DNA from 4 places in the Alteromonas sp. HB246098 genome. Region 1 is predicted to be linked to each of the others. Evidence: predicted binding sites of a transcription regulator. Region 1 holds the regulator's gene; each other region holds the start of a gene.
The links. The regulator MetJ, encoded in region 1, represses methionine synthesis genes. The targets are predictions, from matches to a motif close to TAGACGTCTAGACGTCTA.

Region 1 (3,194 bases):
GAGTTGCGATCGGCACCTTGATAGTGAGCATTAATTTTATGAATAATGCTTTACTGTAAAGGCTCGTGGCGCTTTTGGATATAAATGTAGGTCTAAATGTTAGTCCTAATATCAACAGCGATATGTGAGGAAAATCAGAAAGCGTTAACGCTAGGTCTGCAGTTTCCAACGTACCACACCAGTGCCCACAACTATTTATAATCACTTTTGTCATTAGTTGGTTGTAACGCGCTTATGTTTATCTACCTATAACTACAACGATAATAAAATAGCTACAGAGCGTGAACGAAAACACCGATGAACCCTACATCTAAGGATACTTTTTTACATGTCAGATTTTAGACAACGCGCACTTGACTATCACGCCAAACCCACGCCTGGAAAAATTCGCGTAGAGCTATCTAAGCCTGCCGATAGTGTCGACGATCTTGCTCTTGCTTATAGCCCGGGCGTTGCCGAACCGGTGAGAGAAATCGCCGAAGATGCAGATAATGCCTATAAATATACGGGTAAAGGCAACCTTATTGCTGTTATTAGTAACGGAACGGCAATTTTAGGATTAGGCAATTTAGGCCCATTAGCTTCAAAACCTGTCATGGAAGGTAAAGCGCTTCTATTTAAACGCTTTGCTGGTTTAGATGCCATTGATATTGAAGTGAAACATCGTACGACGGAAGAATTCATCAATACTGTAGCCAATATTGCTGATACGTTTGGCGGTATTAACCTAGAAGATATCAAAGCGCCGGAATGCTTTGAAATTGAGCAAGAGCTCATTAAGCGCTGTAAAATCCCAGTATTCCATGATGATCAACACGGTACCGCTATTGTAACCGCCGCAGGTATGCTTAACGCTTTAGAGATTCAGGGCAAAAATATAGAGAACGCTAAAATTGTTTGCATGGGCGCTGGCGCAGCAGCGGTTGCCTGTATGGAGCTACTGATTAAGTGTGGAGCCCAGCGTGAGCGTATCTACATGTTAGATAGGAAAGGCGTTATCCACACTCGTCGCGAAGATTTAACTGAGCACAAGAAGCTGTTTGCTAACAACACTGATAAGCGCACCCTTGAAGATGTAATGGAAGGCGCAGATATCTTTGTCGGTGTATCAGGCCCTGATGTTTTACCGCCAGAAGCGCTTTCTTTGATGGCTGAAAATCCAATTGTATTTGCATGCTCTAACCCTGACCCAGAGATAAAGCCTGAACTCGCTCACGAAGTACATAAAGACCTAATTATGGCTACTGGACGCTCAGACTACCCTAATCAGGTAAACAACGTGCTGTGCTTTCCATTTATTTTCCGTGGCGCTCTAGACGTTCGCGCTACAGCTATTAATGACGAGATGAAAGTGGCGGCAGTTGAAGCCCTTCGTGCTATTACAAAAGAACCCGTCCCAGAGGAAGTATTAGCCGCAAGTAAAAGTGACAGCCTAACGTTTGGTAAGGATTATATTATTCCCAAGCCTATGGACCCACGTCTGTGCGAGCGTATTGCTACCGCTGTATCTAAGGCGGCTATTGAGTCGGGCGTTGCACGAGTGCCTGAAAACCCGGAAGAATAAAGATACATAAAAACGGCGCTGTGTTGTAGGTAATTACTTACATCCGCTAACATACAATACAGGGCCGTGTCTCTTTAATGATAGATATCAGTCGTCTTCAGACACATCATTTTCGAAGCTTGGATCAATACCCATTTCTTCCATAATGCGCCTAGCTTCAGCCGGCACGCGATTAGGGTTGTCTTTACGCAGGTCATCGTCGTTAGGCAAAGGTTGTCCGGTAAACGCGTGTAAAAACGCTTCACACAACAGTTCCGAATTAGTGGCGTGGCGCAAATTATTGATTTGGCGTCGGGTACGCTCATCAGTAAGTGCTTTAAGCACATTAATAGGTATAGAGACAGTGACTTTCTTTACCTGCTCGCTCTTTTTCCCATGTTCTGCGTAGGGGTGAATATATTTACCGTTCCATTCTGCCATTGTACTAACTCGGTCTACTCTTTTTATATTATGAAGAGAAATTCTAAACAAGTTCACGAAAAGGTCAATTGAGCAGTGTAAACCTCTTGACGTCTAGACATATATTCTTTAATTTAGACGTCTAAACGTCTATAAGATTACATTTTTGAGAGTATAAACCATGGTTTCTTACGCACAAGGTATCGATGCATTAAACCAGTCCCTGTCGGAGCTGCGTGATATTGATGTATCTTTTGAATTCTTTCCGCCTAAAACGGAAGCCATGGAACAAACCCTGTGGAAGTCGGTTGAACGTCTAGCCCCGCTAAAGCCAAGCTACATGTCGGTTACTTACGGCGCCAATAGCGGTGAACGTGACAGAACCCACGATGTGGTAAAACGTATTCAACAGCAAACAGGCGTTGCTGCCGTTCCTCACTTAACCTGTGTCGACGCAAGCCGTGATGAATTAAAGCAAATTGCAAGAGACTACTGGGATTCTGGCATTCGCCGTATTGTCGCCTTGCGTGGCGACTTGCCTAAAGGGGTAGACAAAACAGAGATGTATGCCTCTGACTTAGTTGCCTTACTAAAAGACGTTGCCGATTTTGATATTTCAGTTGCTGCCTACCCAGAAAAACACCCTGAAGCGCCAAATGCGCAGTTCGACTTGCTAAACCTTAAACGCAAAGCTGAAGCTGGCGCTACCGAAGCGATAACCCAGTTCTTCTTCGATACGAGTGTTTACCTGCGATTTAGAGACCGCGCAGCCGCCGCGGGAGTAGACTTAGACATAGTTCCAGGAATTTTACCTGTGACTAACTACCAAACGTTAGTAAGGTTTGCTGGCTTTACAGACGTGCACGTTCCGGGCTGGTTGCACAAGATGTTCGACGGTCTTGATGCAGATGATCAAGCCACTCGTAACCTAATAGGCGCTAATATTGCCATGGACCAAGTGAAGGTACTGGCAAAAGAAGGGGTGAAGCACTTTCACTTCTATACTCTCAACCGTAGTGAACTAAGCTATGCAATCTGTCATATGCTAGGTGTGCGCTCCGGCGATTGATTTTGTGTAGCGGTAACAAAGCTATACAAGTAGATAACTAAAGGCGCATTCCATGCGCCTTTGTTGTATAAAGTATTGATTAACCTTTTGCCACTGAAGCCTACGCCAGTTACCATTTGCTGTATTATGAATTGAACTATTGATACCGTAAGGTCTCCCATC
Region 2 (3,194 bases), on a different contig from region 1:
TTAAAGACGATTGATAGCGAAAAGCAGCATTCATCCGTTGAGGTACCTGTACAGGCAGAAGAAAGTGAGGTAAGTGTTCCTGAGAGTTTAAAAACTCCACTAAAGGATACTCTCGGTTTCCGCTTTCAGGCGCTATTCTTTGAGGTTGCAGGGCTAACACTTGCGGTTCCCTTAACTTCGCTAGGGGGTATCCACCAAATTGAAAAAATTGGCCCTTTATTTGGAAAACCTGACTGGTTTATGGGTGTAATGTTGCACAGAGAGTCTAAACTAAGTGTTGTTGACTCTGCAAAATGGGTAATGCCAGAAAAATACGACGAAAATCTCGCACAATCGCTCAACTACCGATATCTTATAATGTTAGGAGAGAGTGCGTGGGGACTAGCAAGCGAAAAGCTTGTAAACACGGTCAATTTGACTACCGATGACGTAAAATGGCGCGAGTCCACAGGTAAACGTCCCTGGTTAGCAGGGATGGTTAAAGAAAAAATGTGTGCGTTAATTGACGTTGAAGAATTAATATCTATGCTTAACAAAGGCTTAGGCAGTAACGACCAGACGCCATAGTATTGGGAGCCAGGTTCATGAGCGATGAAAGAATGAATAATAACGCTAGCGACAGTAACGATGAAGTCCTTCAATGGGTGACGTATCGCTTAGGTGAAGAAACGTACGGTATTAACGTAATGCAAGTACAAGAAGTATTGCGTTATACCGAAATAGCCCCTGTACCCGGTGCGCCTGATTATGTGCTTGGTATTATTAACTTGCGTGGTAACGTGGTAACTGTCATCGATACCCGTGCGCGTTTTGGGCTACCACCAACGGAAATCACAGACAACACTCGTATAGTGATCATAGAGTCTGACGAACAGGTTGTCGGTATCTTAGTGGATAGTGTCGCCGAAGTGGTGTACTTAAAATCTTCAGAAATCGACAGCGCCCCTAACGTTGGTACTGAAGAAAGTGCTAAATTTATCCAAGGCGTTAGCAATCGTGATGGCGAACTGCTTATTCTCGTCGATTTGAATAAATTGCTCAGCGACGAAGAGTGGGATGAGCTCAGCAATATCTAAATAATGAATAGGCGGCATGTATTGTCTATGTCGCCACCATTTCCCCAAGGGTTATGTCCATGGAATGGCAGCTTGCTGCACCTACCTTAATTGAACTTATCTTGTGCGGTTTTATCATTGTGCTTGCTGTTACTGTAAGTATTCTGTATTCGCACATTAAGCAGTTACGTACAGCTTTAAGCGATAGCGAGCAAAATAGTGCATCGGCCATTGCGCGAATTGAGGCGCTCGCTAACAACGCAAATAATCAACAAACCGAGGCGCAAGCACGCACTCTGGTTATCACTCGCCACCTTCAAGAACTAGACGAAAAGCAAACTGATATAGAAAATCAGCTTCGCGAACTCAAAATGCAAGACCCTTCACTACGTTTATATCAGCGTGCTGCAGACTTAGTTAAGCAAGGCGCCAGTATTGACGAAATTATTGAGGCCTGTGACATTCCTCGCGCTGAAGCTGAGATGTTAATGATGGTGCATAAGCAAAATAGCTAGTTGTTTGTATCGATAGGCTCGTCTTAAAAAAGAAACGTTTAGACGTCTAGACGTAAAGATGTTGACATATCGCCAGTTATAGACACAATACAGGTATTGTAATTTATCACTGGAGTCCTCTATGCCAATTCGTATTCCTGAGCAATTACCCGCGCAGAATGTACTACTAGGTGAAAATATTTTTACCATGGACATGGACAGGGCTGCCAATCAGGATATTCGTCCTCTTGAAGTCGGCATTCTTAATTTGATGCCGAACAAGATAGAAACGGAAGTGCAGTTGCTTCGCCTGTTGTCAAATACGCCGCTGCAAATAAATGTAGACTTGATTCGAATTGATAATCAAGCACCAAAAAATACTCCCCAATCACATATGGATGCCTTCTACCACGACTTTTCAGCAGTCGCGAACAAAAAATACGATGGCCTTATTGTTACTGGCGCACCCCTAGCGCTTATCGACTATGAAGAAGTGAAGTATTGGGAAACCATGACCAAAATATTGGAATGGGCACAGCGGCACGTTAACTCTACTTTATACCTGTGCTGGGCTGCTCACGCTGCTATGTATCACTTTTATGGTATTACTCGAAAGATTAGAGACGAAAAGTTTTCAGGAGTTTTTCAACATAAAGTGAACGACCCGAACAATGAGCTTTTAAGAGGCTTCGACCCAACTTTTCATGCCCCTCACTCTCGTTACGGGCATATCGATACTTCTCTGTATAACAGTGTCGAAGGCCTTAGCGTTGTGGCAGAATCTGAGGACGTGGGTGCCTATATCGTAGCATCAGAAGACAAGCGAATGGTGTTTGTAACAGGCCATCCAGAATATGACCCTGATACGCTTAAAGACGAGTACTTACGGGATATTGCCGCGGGTCAAACCCCAGCAATGCCAAAAAATTATTTTGAAGGGGATGATCCAGCCAAGTCTCCTATTGTACAGTGGCGCTCGCACGGCAGCCTATTGTTTACAAACTGGCTGAATTATTATGTCTATCAGACCACGCCTTACGATTTAAATCAGCTTGCTGAAAAGTCACAGCCAAAGAGGTAGCACGTGAGCCAAAGAGAAATTTCTAGTGCGCAGGCATCGCTTACAGAAGCCGCTCAAAAACGCATTCTTATACTAGACGGTGCAATGGGCACCATGATCCAGCGCCACAAGTTGGAAGAAGAAGATTACCGCGGGACACAGTTTGCAGACTGGCATTGCGACGTAAAGGGTAATAACGACCTATTAGTGCTTACCCAGCCCGATATTATTTACCAAATTCACTGTGATTACTTTGAAGCTGGTGCGGACATTATTGAAACGAATACGTTTAATGCTACGACTATTGCTATGGCTGATTATGATATGCAGGCCCAATCACGTGATATCAATTTAGCAGCGGCTAAATTGGCGCGTAAAGCAGCAGACGAATTCACAGCAAAAACACCAGAGAAACCCCGTTTTGTTGCCGGCGTATTAGGGCCAACAAACCGCACGGCGTCTATTTCTCCTGACGTGAACGACCCAGGTAAGCGCAATGTCACTTTTGACGAATTAGTACAGGCCTATAGTGAGTCTACCGAAGCCCTTATTGAAGGCGGCGTTGACCTAATCATGCTTGAAACT
Region 3 (3,194 bases), on a different contig from region 1:
TATTCGCCTTTTTGTTAGGCGTTACTACGTGAAAGCCGCTTTCCATCATATCGACGTACTGATTAGCGATGGCTTCATGGCTAGTACAGTCAACAATCACCGGGTTCACCAGACTATTGTCGTTAGCGAACTGATGTAGACGCTCTACACTCAAGCCTTCACTTGCAGAGTCAAGTGCCGCATTCCAATCGCTGCTTAAATCAATACCTTGACTGTTCAACAGCAATTTACGGCTATTGGCTATACCATAAACGCGCAGCTGAATATTGCGTTTTAAAAGTGCTGGCTGCTGCTTTTGAATTTGGACAAGCAGTTCGGTTCCTACATTGCCACACCCTACTAGAAATACGTCTATGGTATGGCGATCAGAGAAAAAATTCTGGTGAATAACCTTAACCGCTTTCTTGGCACGCTTGCTTTCGATTACTGTGGAAATAGAACGCTCTGAAGAGCCCTGTGCGATAGCAACATTGTTTACTCGCGCTTGAGCAAGCGAGTTAAAGAAGCGCGCTGCCAAGCCTTTAGTTTGACGCATACCGTCACCAACCAAAGTAACAATAGCCAAGTCGTGACGCACTTCAATAGGGTCCAGCAGCTGGTTTTGTAGTTCTAGCGCAAAAGCATCTTCAAGTAACGTTAATGCACGGCTGGCATCTTTGCTCTGAATGCAGAAACTAATTGAATATTCCGAAGATGACTGAGTAATAAGGCTAATTGAAATATTAGCGTTAGACATCACCTCAAACACACGACTCGCCATACCCACCATGCCTTTAAGGCCTGGGCCGGCCACGTTGAACATAGTGACATTATCAAGCTGTGAAATACCTTTGACCGACGTCCACACTTCGCTTTTCTCATTACTGATTAGCGTACCAGGTGCAGCTGGATTAAGTGTATTTCTGATCAGGCAAGGAATGTGGTGCTGTGCAATTGGGCCGATAGTTTTGGGGTGAAGCACTTTTGCGCCGAAGTAAGACAACTCCATCGCTTCTTGATAAGTAAGCTTATCAAGCAGTACCGCGCCTTCAACTTGATTTGGATCAGCGTTGTAGACACCGTCTACGTCAGTCCAAATTTCACAGCAGCTTGCGTCGATACAGGCCGCCAAGATAGCTGCTGAATAGTCAGAGCCGTTACGTCCTAGGGTTACTTTTTCGCCTGCTTCGTTTACGGCAACGAACCCTGGCATAATCAAAAACTCGCTACCATCGGTAGGTACATCTGTAAAACGTGCTTTACTTAGCGATACGTCGGCAATACTGTCTAGGTAATCGCCCTCGGCAAGTACATATTTAACTGGGTCGATAACGCGATTTGCGATCCCTTTAGCCGATAGCATAGCGCTAAAAAGCGTCACCGAGATGTATTCGCCAATGCTAAGAATACCAGCAGCAACATTGTCTGGCGCAACGCCGAGCAGCTTGATGCCTTCAAGATGCTGTTTTAATACTGATAAGTGACTATTGATAAATTCCACCACGCTTGCGTGCTCAAACCCGTCGAACTCATCGTTTAGGTCATTGGCAATGCCTGTAACCGTGTCGTTCAACTTATCGAATAATGGCTGGAAATCTTCACCCGCGGCTGCTTGTTCACAAAGTAGTGAAAGCGCGTTCGTTACCCCTTTGGGGGCAGAAAGTACAACCGCAGCACCGTCGGTTTGGTGGGTTGCCGTGCTAATTTCCATAACGCGCATGTATCGCGGTGCATCGGCTAGAGAAGAACCCCCAAACTTTAAGACTTTCATATGCTGCTCCTTAAGGTTACGCATGCTAAAACGTGTGTAAAAAAAAGCCCGCTCTGTGTTAGGCGGGCTTTCGTTGTCTTTTGCTTACTTGCACTAGTCAGCGACCGCCCTTTTTAAGGTGGTAATTAACATAATGGTGGTGCGAGTAAGTAGAATCTTTTTCATACAAGCAATTTGCCGTATAGACGTCTATAAGTCAACCGCAGTTTTCACCACACTGTATTGCAAAATATGAAACACTCTTCAATTAATATTTCTTTTTAAGGTACAAATACGAGTTCAAGCTGTTATTAGTCGACTTACTAGTACTCTGATAGCTTTAAAACCTGCTTATTTCTAAGATCATTCAAACAGAACTCATCCAGTGGAAACCTTTCTTTAGGCCAAACTCGCCTTCAAAAAAGGGGCTGTTGCACTTTGTTGGACCTCAGCAACCTCCTCTGGGCTACCTTCTGCAACGATTTCTCCTCCCTCATCACCTGCGCCTGGCCCCATATCTATAATGTGATCGCAAGCCCCAGCTACCTGCATATTGTGCTCAACCATCACCACCGTATTCCCCGCTTCAACTAGTGTGGTTAAATGCTGCATAAGTAGCGAGGTGTCTGAAAGGTGTAAACCTGTTGTAGGTTCATCGAGCACATAAAGGGTATTAGCATTTTGAGCACGTTTAAGTTCTGACGCTAATTTAATGCGCTGCGCCTCGCCGCCTGATAATTCAGTAGCACTTTGCCCCAGGGTTAAATAGCCAAGCCCTACATTCATTAGTGTTTGAAGCCCCCGCGTAATGACTTGATTACTATTAAATACAGATAGCGCTTCTTCAACCGTAAGCGATAGTACATCAGCAATAGAGTGTTCGTTGTAACCGACTTCCAGTACGTTTTCGTTAAAACGCTTACCGTTACAAACGGTACAGGGGGAGTAAACACTCGGCATAAACAGTAGTTCTACCGATACCACACCCAAACCTTCACAATGTGGGCATCGCCCTTTTGCGACGTTAAACGAAAAATGACCCGCATCGTACCCACGGAATTTTGCTGCTTCGGTTGAAGCAAATAAACTTCTGATTTGATCAAATATACCGGTATAGGTTGCCAATGTTGAACGAGGTGTCCTGCCTATGGGAGACTGATCCACCACAACTATACGGCTTAACTCTTCAAGCCCGCTTTCAATTCGCCCTTGCTGCAGCTCACTTTCATGCGAAAAAGCGTCTTGAGCAAGAAGCGAATTGGCGTCAGTAAGCAGTTCTTTCGTTTCTCTCGTTTCTTTCGCTCGCTTCCCTTCTTTCTCGGCTGTACTTAAACCATCTTTGACCAACTCAACCAATGCTTGGCTAATCAAACTCGATTTTCCAGAGCCCGAAACGCCTGTGACGCAGGTCATCACACCAAGAGGAATATCAATATCAACATGGCTGACATTATTTCTAGACACG
Region 4 (3,194 bases), on a different contig from region 1:
CGGTTTAATGCTTTACGTAGGTAATTCTTTTCTGCGCCATAGTAGTGTTGGAACAGGCACGGAATAAAAGGGTTACTGAGTGAAACAAAAATACAGATACAAAAAACGCTGCATTGTTGCAGCGTTTTTTTAACTAAATATCAAGCAAGCGTTTGATTAAACGTTTGTTTAATGAAGGATTCTGGTCTTAATAGTGCCGTCAATTTGCTGAAGTTCCGCTAGTGCTTCATAGCCGCGATCTTCTTTAACATCCACTACCACATAACCAATTTCAGAGTTAGTTTGTAGATACTGAGCTTCAATGTTGATGTCTTTTTCCGCAAAAGCTTTGTTGATTTGCGTAAGAATACCTGGCTGGTTTTTGTGTACGTGAAGCAAACGCGAACGACCAGTGTGTTCAGGCAGTGATACTTCAGGGAAGTTAACTGCCGACAACGTAGAGCCGTTATCGCTGTATTTTGCTAACTTACCCGCTACTTCAATACCAATGTTTTCTTGCGCTTCCTGTGTGCTTCCGCCTACGTGAGGAGTAAGAATAACGTTGTCGAACGCGCGAAGCGGCGATTCAAACTCTTCAGTATTAGACTTAGGCTCTACTGGGAATACATCAATTGCTGCGCCGTTAAGATGGCCACTTTCCAGCGCCTTAGCCAGTGCGTCAATATCAACCACAGTACCGCGAGATGCGTTAATAAGAATGCTGCCTTTTTTCATTTGAGACAGTTCTTTTTCGCCAATCATATCTTGGGTTTGCGGCGTTTCGGGAACGTGTAGTGATACCACATCAGAGGTATTAAGTAGCTTTTCAAGCGACTTCACCTGAGCTGAGTTACCCAGCACTAGCTTGTCTTCGATATCGAAAAATTGAACGCGCATACCAAGGTGCTCAGCTAGAATACTAAGCTGTGTACCTATGTGGCCATAGCCGATAATACCTAAGGTTTTTCCGCGAGCTTCGTACGAACCTACTGCGGTCTTCTCCCATTCACCGCGGTGAGCTTTGGCGTTTTTGCTAGGCACTTGACGAAGCAAAAGAATAATTTGCCCAAGAACAAGTTCTGCAACCGAGCGAGTATTAGAAAAAGGCGCGTTAAAAACGGGAATACCACGGCGCTGCGTAGCTTCAAGGTTTACCTGGTTGGTACCAATGCAGAAACAACCAATAGCAACAAGCTTTTGTGCCGCATCAACTACTTTCTCGGTAATCTGTGTACGTGAACGAATACCAACAAAGTGGGCGTCTTTAATCTTCTCAATTAACTCATCTTCAGGAAGAGAGGTTTTGAGAAATTCAATGTTGCTATACCCATTGCTTTGTAGTGTTTCCAAAGCACTTTGGTGAACACCTTCCAACAACAAAATTCGGATTTTATCCTTCTCTAATGAAACTTTGCTCATGAACTCGCTATCTCTCGCTGATTTAATTGGGGTTGCTGGCAGTGCCAACTATAGGCTCTCATAAATTTTAAGTAGCTAACATCTAAAGATGCACTACCTTATTTGCAACAGAGCCTTGGTTTAGCGCCTGCTATCTAGCGTTTTAGTTACGCTAATTGCTTTAATAATAAAGGTTCATAACCTTAAGCAACATAAACATCTAGCTGCAAAATAGTATTAATTGAGACATCTAGACGTCTAAACGGAAATTAACAGAAAACACGCTAAGTTAAAAGCAGTATTTTGCCTAGCTTTTCAACAAAACACTGGAATGTGGGCGGTTAAGCCGCCCGTATCACTTAAAGGTTTCAACACCACTGTCGGTTGCACTTAACACTACATCTGCGCCACGTAGCGCAAAAATACCGTTAGTTACTACGCCCGGAATATTATTGATTTTTTGCTCTAACTCACGTGGGTTTAGTATTTCAAGATTGTGGACATCTAAAATAACGTTACCGTTATCTGTCACAACGCCTTGTCTGTACTCGGGGTCGCCACCCAGCTTTACCAGTTCGCGAGCAACAAAAGAGCGAGCCATAGGAATAACTTCTACAGGAAGTGGGAAGTCACCTAAAACAGGCACGCGCTTACTTTCATCTACAATACAAACGAACGTGGTAGCGGCACCCGCGACAATCTTCTCGCGGGTCAGAGCTGCGCCGCCGCCTTTAATCATATGTTTGTGTTCAGTGACTTCGTCGGCACCGTCAATGTAAACTGAAAGGTTGCTAACTTCATTTAACTCGAAGACTTCGATGCCCAAGGCTTTCAAACGCTCGGTAGATGCCTCTGAACTTGAAACCGCGCCTTCAATTTTGTGCTTAATTTTGCCCAGTTCTTCTATGAAAAAATTAACAGTAGAGCCCGTACCCACACCGACAATACTGTCTGCTTCAACATAGTCGATGGCTGCTTTGGCTACGGCTTGCTTTTTTTCGTTCTGATCCATGGTTACTCTCCAACTTATTATGTTTGCAAGTGTAACTTATAAGTGAACATGAACCCATAAGTTCATAGGTTCAATTTGATATAGTGAAATTACGGTTTAGTGAATATAAGTGTGCGAGAAGGAGTCACTATAGCATCGAGCGGTACATCCCACGGCGCAGTGGGCAGGGCATCAACTTCTTGCACATCGTGAGCGATACCTACCAATTTTGGAGTATGCTGTTTCAAGGCTGATTGAGTATTTAACTTGCGTTGTGTAAAGCTTAAGGTGCGGTCGTAATAGCCGCCACCCATACCCAAGCGGTTTCCGTTTGTATCAAACCCCACTAGCGGCATAAGGATAACATCGCATTGTGTAACAGGTATGACGGCTTCACAGGACAATACAGGCTCTTCTATGTTGTATTTGTTATTAATTAACAAAGAATCGGGGGTATAAGATAAAAAAAGCAAGTGCCCTTTGCATACAGGGTGTAGCACAGGCAATGCGAATTTTTTGTGCAAGTGCTGCCAAGTTGATTCAATGTAGTATTTTAAGTTTACTTCGCCATCGTTAACCAAGTACCCGGCTACAGTAGTTGCGCTCATAACAAAGGGGAGGGTGTTTAGCTGGGCCGCGATGCACTGTGCAGCGTCTTCACGCTGTTCGTCAGGTAAACTACGGCGCGCTTCGCGAAGCTTTTTGCGAAGTTGGGCTCTAGCTTTCTGTTTTTCTGGTGAAACGCTTACTTGCATATTGGGCTACCTTGCATGGCGTGAAGGGCCGTTAGTGGTTCTTCTGCCCTAAATAGTGATTCAGCACGCGA

Region 2: metA (homoserine O-succinyltransferase MetA) is a predicted target of MetJ. The motif match lies at 1,610-1,627, and genes of this name have one in related genera.
Region 3: thrA (bifunctional aspartate kinase/homoserine dehydrogenase I) is a predicted target of MetJ. The motif match lies at 1,925-1,942, and genes of this name have one in related genera.
Region 4: serA (phosphoglycerate dehydrogenase) is a predicted target of MetJ. The motif match lies at 1,629-1,646, and genes of this name have one in related genera.

What each region holds. Positions count from the first base shown of each region.
Region 1 is NZ_JBTZUG010000009.1:135,614-138,807, forward strand. Features, by position in the region: gene ACYTPF_RS17205 (malic enzyme-like NAD(P)-binding protein) at 329-1,564, shown strand; gene metJ (met regulon transcriptional regulator MetJ) at 1,652-1,984, opposite strand; gene metF (methylenetetrahydrofolate reductase) at 2,145-3,032, shown strand.
Region 2 is NZ_JBTZUG010000001.1:1,094,461-1,097,654, reverse strand. Features, by position in the region: gene ACYTPF_RS04715 (chemotaxis protein CheW) at 1-567, shown strand, start outside; gene ACYTPF_RS04710 (chemotaxis protein CheW) at 585-1,076, shown strand; gene ACYTPF_RS04705 (DUF2802 domain-containing protein) at 1,136-1,570, shown strand; gene metA (homoserine O-succinyltransferase MetA) at 1,692-2,630, shown strand; gene ACYTPF_RS04695 (homocysteine S-methyltransferase family protein) at 2,634-3,194, shown strand, end outside.
Region 3 is NZ_JBTZUG010000005.1:318,755-321,948, reverse strand. Features, by position in the region: gene thrA (bifunctional aspartate kinase/homoserine dehydrogenase I) at 1-1,750, opposite strand, end outside; gene ACYTPF_RS13135 (excinuclease ABC subunit UvrA) at 2,129-3,194, opposite strand, start outside.
Region 4 is NZ_JBTZUG010000002.1:89,520-92,713, forward strand. Features, by position in the region: gene serA (phosphoglycerate dehydrogenase) at 169-1,398, opposite strand; gene rpiA (ribose-5-phosphate isomerase RpiA) at 1,733-2,389, opposite strand; gene ACYTPF_RS06315 (5-formyltetrahydrofolate cyclo-ligase) at 2,479-3,123, opposite strand; gene ACYTPF_RS06320 (ATP-binding protein) at 3,155-3,194, opposite strand, start outside.